Regions from separate parts of the Actinoplanes sp. CA-252034 genome, predicted to be linked through region 2. Evidence: riboswitches for the same ligand, from Rfam matches in the RefSeq annotation. Region 2 holds a riboswitch; the other holds the start of a gene.

Region 1 (3,191 bases), 2.4 Mb from region 2:
TGCTGGACTGATCGACTATCAGACTTCCTGCCCCGTTCGCGAGAGTCATCTGAACGGGCGTCAGATTCAGTGGAAGTTGTGCTTCGAAGAGAGAACCGTCGTCATGCCGTATCTGTGCGTTAATCGCGACGGCTATTTCGCCCAAGTCTGTGCCGATTGCCTCGCCGGCGTCTTTTGCATTTTGAGCCAGGCTGCCGAGATCTAGATCGACTGTCCCGGTGAAACGGTTTGATGTGAACCGCTGCTGTTGTGAAAGCTGTAAGGTCTTGTGCCATCCGATCTGCGCGGAAAGACGTGCGCTGACCTGCACTTGTCCGGGCGCTCCTCTGTAGTCCAAGTGAAGGACGATGTGGTTGGCGAGCCTCCGGAATACGGGGTCGGGAGAGTAGACCGCGGTCCCGTCGTAAGCGGCTGAGTGGGGTACCTCGGCAGAATAGGCGAAGGTCATCGACTCGCCGGATTTACCGGTGACGCTTGTTGCCTCGACCGTCGGCTTCATGTAGCCGAGTACGCCGAGAGCCAGCCCGAGGAGGCCAACCGCGGCTGTGATGACGGCTAGCGCTCGAAGGGCGGGAGATAGACGGCCGACCGCTTTGAAAATGGCTGCTGCAGTAGCCAAGGAGCCGCCTCCGCCAGACATGCCCTTCGCTCTCTTCTTCCGGCTACCGCGCGGGATGTCCCGACGGGTCTTTACTGCTGCGACTCCGCCCGTACTCAGCAGAAATCCGAGTACTCCCAACCCGGTGGGGCTGAGGAGTGGCTTGATCCATTGGCCGACCATCGGGACGTGGAAGACAGCGCGGCCGATGATGTCCTCGGCGGTTGGCGAATCGGCATCAGTGGCCTGGTTGTTATCGCCTTTGAGGACGAAGCCCTCTTCGGCGTTGCCGTCGATGATGCGATGAAGTACTTCGGTTCGGCCCTCGTTGCCATGATAAGCGGCGATCTGGCCAATCTCGTAGGAATCGGATTTCATCAAGATGACAAGGTCGCCGGCGTAGTACACCGGCTGCATGCTGACGCCATGAGTGACGACATACGCGATTCGATGTGTACCGAGACCCCAAGCGCCGATGGCCGCCATCACGAGGATGGCGGCCAGTAGGAGGCGCTTAATGTTCGAGGGTATGGCTGACTCCGGCCGGTCCATACACTCGCGAAACGCGAGTCGGAACTTCCGCTCGAAGCCTACCCATCGCTTAGATCCCGGGGCGGAGACCAGAACCTTCAGGCCGGTGATGGTGTCCCAGGCTTCGGAGCCGGAGCCGGCAGGGCAATTCCAAAGACCGGTTGCCTGGTGCACACACGTCACGTAGGTCGGCGAGAGGGTGGCGGAGTTGGACGTAGTGCCAGCAACCAACGCCTTGACCGTTCCAGTGATGATCGGGTCGTCGTTGCCGTCCTCGGTGACGAGCGTGACGTCGACATCGGTGTACTTACCGGTCGTCACGCTGGTCGTGATGTCAACGTCAGACATGGCGGCGCCCGTGATGGCGATGTCGGCCGAAAGGCCGCCGGCGAGGACCAAGGTCGTTTCGTTGGCCACGCCAGGTGCGGTGAATGCGGTGGCGCCGGCGGCGGCGACGACTCCGGCGACAGCGACGCCGCTCGCGAGCTGAATGAGGTTGCGCATATGAAGATCTCCCCTGGTCGGTAGCCCAGCCGGCCTCTTGGGCCCTGTGGCTTTGCGTCCCCGGCTTGCGCCGGGTTTGCGTTTATCGGCCGAGCGGGTGCTCGTTGCTTGCGCCAGTTTGTTCGGTCGGGGAGAGGACCGGCTAAGGGCTCGGGCAGGGTTTTCTGGTGCTGGTTTCAGTGTTTCCGCGCTTGAGCCCGATCCCGGTGCTATGTGGTTGCCGGATGGTTGCCGGGAGCGGGCACGCGTGCCTTCAGGGGTGGAAACGCGACGCGGCGGCCTCCAGGGGGCAGCCGCCGCGTGTACGCGAGAGAACGGATCACAGGCGGTAGAAGGTGACGTAGTGATCCGGGGTGAAGTAGGCGACGCGGGTGCTCCGGTTGACGACGATGCGGTAGGCGTCGCGGGAGGCGCCGCGGGCGCGGGAGTAGACGTCGTATTCGCTGTACGTGGCGGTGGGCAGCTGGCCCTCGCGGTTGTAGAAACGGCCGCCGGTGTAGTTGTAGTTGCCGTACGGCCAGGAGTACCAGCCGGCGGAGGTCGGCCAGCCGAGGGACTGCCAGCCGGTGAATGCGGTGCGCGCGGCCGAGCAGCGGCTGATCGTGCAGCTGTTGTAGACGGCGGCCTGCGCGGCGTCGGTCGATGACGGCGACACGATCGCGGGGGCTACCAGGGCGGTTCCGGAGAGGGCCAGGATCATGGCCAGGCCGGAGAGGAACCGGCCGATGCGGGTGATCATGTTCGGACTCCCGATGTCGGTGGGGGGTGAACCCGGACATCGAGAATCGTCACTGTTTTGAGTGGCCGGCGGTACCTCCCGATCCCATCATTCCATCGGCGTTCGCCGATGTTTCACTACGGCGGGACTCCGTCGGTCGGCCACCTGTCACTGCGATGCAACGGGAGGTGTGCTGGTGACCGGGGCGGCCCGGCGCCGTTGGCTCGGCGGATCAGGACCACGGCGGGCCGGGATATGGCGAAGGTCCGGACCCGGGGAGCGTCCGGACCTCGACGTTCTCGGTCATGCGCCGCCGAGGCCGTTGACCCAGTTGACGTATTCGTCCTCCCTGCGGCCCTGTCCGCCGGGTGCGGTGGGCGGTGGGGCGATCGGCGTCGGCTGGGGGAGCGGGGCGCTGATCGGGGTGGGCTCCGGTGTGAGCGGCGCCCGGGAGGCGACCCGCGGGTGTTCGGCGGTGTCGATGCCGGTGCGCGGGACGGGCTGGTTGGTGGTGAAACCGTTGAACGAGCCGGTGTCACCGGTCAGCGCCGGGGACGGCGTGACGGGCTGGGGTTCGGGGGCGGACTTTCGCGTACGCCATCCGCGTCGCAGGCCACCCGGGGCCTTGACCGGCGGCTGCTGCTGTTGCCCGGAGAAACGTGGCTCGGCGTCGGCCTGCGCTTGGCCGAAGGCCGCGGGCCCGTGAGACGGCGAGTGCGCCTGGTTGTACGGCGCCGGAGGGGGCGTCTGGCCGTAGGGCGCCGGCGGATGAACAGTGGCCGGCGCGACGCCCGGGGGCAGGGAGGCCGGCTGCCCGCCGAAGCCGGATGAGGCCGGACC
Region 2 (3,191 bases):
TCGACCCGAGGTTGGTGCTGCTGCGCTCCGAGACGACCACCGTGCCGGACTTGCCACGCGGCACCGTGAAGTCGGCGATCGTCGTGGTCTCGTAGTCGACACCCGGCGTGGCCGGGACCGCCTCGATGGTGCCGGCGGCGTCCGCGGTCGCGGATCCGCTGGCCGCGGTCGTCAGCGAGATGGTGTACGCGTCCTGGGCGATTCCGGTGATCGTGCCACCGACCCGGACGAGACCACCCTCCGGCGCGGCGACCTCGCTGAACGTCAGCGTCGGCGCGGCGTCGTCGTTGGCGATGGTCACCAGCGAGGTGTGCGTGGTGCCCGGGGCCGCGGTCGAGCTCACCCGGACGGCGTCGGCCGTGCCGATGCCGATGCCGACGGTCAGCGTCTCGTTCTTCTCGAAGACCGTGTCGCCGTTGACGACGACCTCGACATAGCCGACGGTCTCGCCGGCCTTGATGGTCACCGTGCCCGCGGTGGGCGGGTCGTAGTCGTTGCGGCCCGCGGTGTCACCCTCGTTGACGCCGTCCGGGTCGGCCGAGATGCCGGTAACCGTGGCGGAGAGAGAGGTGTCGATGTCGAGCGGGGCGCTGAGGGTGACCGGAACCTTGGCGACGGTGGTGCCGCTGCTGCCCTCCTGCACCTCGACGTTGCCGGCCGCGAAGGTGACCGGCCCGGTGTCGTCGTCGGCGATGAAGAACTGCGTCGCGTTCGCGGCGCCCAGGTTACCGACGTTCACCGAACCGTTCGGGCTGGTCAGCACGATCCCGAAGGTCTCGCCGATCCAGTCGTCGTTGTCGCCCGGCTCGAAGATCGTGTCACCGAGGAACGACACCGGAATGGTGGCGGTCGTCTGTCCCGGCGCGATGGTCACCGAGCCACTGGCGCCCTTGTAGTCCTTGCCGTTGGTCGCCGGGTAGGTGCCGGCGTTGACGAACTCGTAGTTGAGCCGCACCGGAATGGTCGACGTGCCATCCAGCTTCACATTGATGGTCTTCGCCGTCTCCCCGGAGTTGCCCTCCGGGTTGAAGGTGGTCAACGCGGCCGTCTCGTACGTGGGCAGCGGGTCCAGCGAGAGCTTCACGCTCGGCGCGGTCTCGTCGTCGACGATGTTGCCGGTGCCGGTGACGGGCGTGCCCAGCGTCGCGTTCGTCGGGTTGGCGATCGTGGCGGTGAGCTTCTCCGGGCTCGCCTCGACGACCTCGTCGGGCTTCACGTCCACCACGGCGACAGCCGAGACCGCGTACTTCGGAATGGTCACGACCGACTTGTTGAGAGTGATGTAGTCGACTCCCGCCGCTGCCACGAGAGCGCCCGTGGCGCCGTAGCTGTCGCCGGAGGTCACCCCGTTCGCGGTGCTCAGCTCGACCGTGACGGCCTTCTCCGAGCGACCACTGAGGGTCAGCGGGAAGACCAGGTCGTTACCGTCGTCGGACATCTCCGTGGTGCCCTCGGTGGCGTCGCCGGCATCGCCGATCGACACGGTCGGGGTGGCGTCGTCGTCCGCGATGTAGACCCTCGTCGAGCTGGCCGCCGTAGTCAGCGGCAGAAGCTCGGGAACGGTGCCGTCCACCTTGACCACGAAGTTCTGGGTCGCGTCCTCGTCGAGCTTGTCGTCGTACAGCTCGATGTCGAGGGAGCCGCTCTGCTCGCCGGCCGGGATGACGACGACCGCCCCATCCGCCGGCGGCCAGGTGAAGTCCCGGTTCACGTTGGTGTTCGCCGCGCCGAGCGCCGTACCACCCGATCCCTCGGTGGTGTCGATCGTCAGCGTGACGGCCGTCTCCTCCTCGGCGGGCGCCGAGAGGTTCACATAGACCGTGGCCTTCTTCTGAGTCGTCGTGGTCGAACTGCCGACGACGGTGGTGGTGGCCGTCTCGACGATCGGTGCCGACGAGGTGGTGATCGAGTACTTCGGAGCGACGATCGCCGCGGCGGGCGACGCCACGAACACGACGGGTGCGAGGCCCACGACGCCGGCGACGGCGGCCGACAAGACCGTTCGCACCGAATTCTGGCCGCGCAGGGCGAAGGGCACGGAACCGCCCGACCCCGTACGGCGGGTGTGATAGTGCATGTCTTTCTGTCTCCTTCGGCGGCTGGGCAACCTCCAGCGGGGAGGCCCCTGGCTTTGCGTCCCCGCCTCGCGACGGGTTTGCCTGTTCGGGTACCGCACCGGAACGGGGCGGTGGGGGCGGTGGTGAAACCGGCCCTCAGCAGCGCAGACACCGGGATTACGAGATCCAGTGTGAGGCCGAGCCATCCGTAATCTAACCGGCGTATCGCACCGTTATCGGCGGAACGCGTTTTTGGGTATAAAAACCTTCACATCATGTCTAAACGGCGGAGGGCGGCCCGCTGGGCCGCCCTCCACTGTCGACAACCGTCGATCACTTCACCTTGACCTGTTTCGCCGGTGACGTGCCGCCCAGGATGCCCAGCGACGGCGAGGCCGCGATGACCGCGCGGAACGAGTGGTTACCGGCGCGCAGTCCCTTCTCGGTGGTGGTGAACTTGCCGCTCTTGTTCAGGTCACCGGACGCGACCGTCTCCCACTTGCGGCCCACCAGCTGCTGCACCTTCACGTCCTGCCCACCACGGGCCGGATCACCGGTCACCGTCGCCACCACGGTCCCGCGGGCGTTCGAGACGAGCGCGATCGTGGGCTCCTGACGGACCTGGACGGTACGGACCGGCGACGTCATGTTGTCGGCCTTGACCATCAGCCGGTACCCGCCGGTGAAGTTGGGGTTGAACGAGAACTTCCCGTCCTTGTCGGCCGTCGTGCTGAGGACCACCTTGAACTCGCCGCCGGACGTGCCGGGCGCGGTGAGCAACTGCACGGCCGAGCCCGCACTGGCCACACCGGCGATCGTCACCCGCCCGCTCCCGGTGACCGTCCCCGGCGCGGAGAGCGTCGGCGCCTTCGCCTTGTCATCGTCGTCGATGGTGACGACGCCCTTGGGCTTGGTGATCGTCACATCGACCGGCGTGACCCCGCTCAGGTAGACGCTGAAGGTCTGGTCGGTCTCCTTCTGATCGTCCTTGAGCAGCGGCACCGAGACGGTGGCGCTGGTGGTGGACGTGCCCAGGGTCACCGTGCCGGAGGACATGGTGAAGTCCTCACCGGCCTTCGCCGAGCCGGCGATCGTCCGCCACGGCACGGTGATCTTCCGCTCGGTGCCGGTGGT

The links. Region 2 has a riboswitch for cyclic di-GMP ahead of ACQPZW_RS41135 (Calx-beta domain-containing protein). Riboswitches for the same ligand answer to the same signal wherever they lie in the genome.
Region 1: linked by a shared signal. The riboswitch ahead of ACQPZW_RS03270 (signal peptidase I) and the one ahead of ACQPZW_RS41135 (Calx-beta domain-containing protein) in region 2 are both predicted to bind cyclic di-GMP.

Annotation. Positions count from the first base shown of each region.
Region 1 covers NZ_CP191846.1:683,818-687,008, forward strand. Annotated here, with positions in the region: gene ACQPZW_RS03270 (signal peptidase I) at 1-1,633, opposite strand, end outside; cyclic di-GMP riboswitch class I at 1,650-1,724, opposite strand; gene ACQPZW_RS03275 (ribonuclease domain-containing protein) at 1,953-2,372, opposite strand; gene ACQPZW_RS03280 (hypothetical protein) at 2,655-3,191, opposite strand, start outside.
Region 2 covers NZ_CP191846.1:9,108,831-9,112,021, forward strand. Annotated here, with positions in the region: gene ACQPZW_RS41135 (Calx-beta domain-containing protein) at 1-2,008, opposite strand, end outside; cyclic di-GMP riboswitch class I at 2,092-2,170, opposite strand; gene ACQPZW_RS41140 (Calx-beta domain-containing protein) at 2,391-3,191, opposite strand, start outside.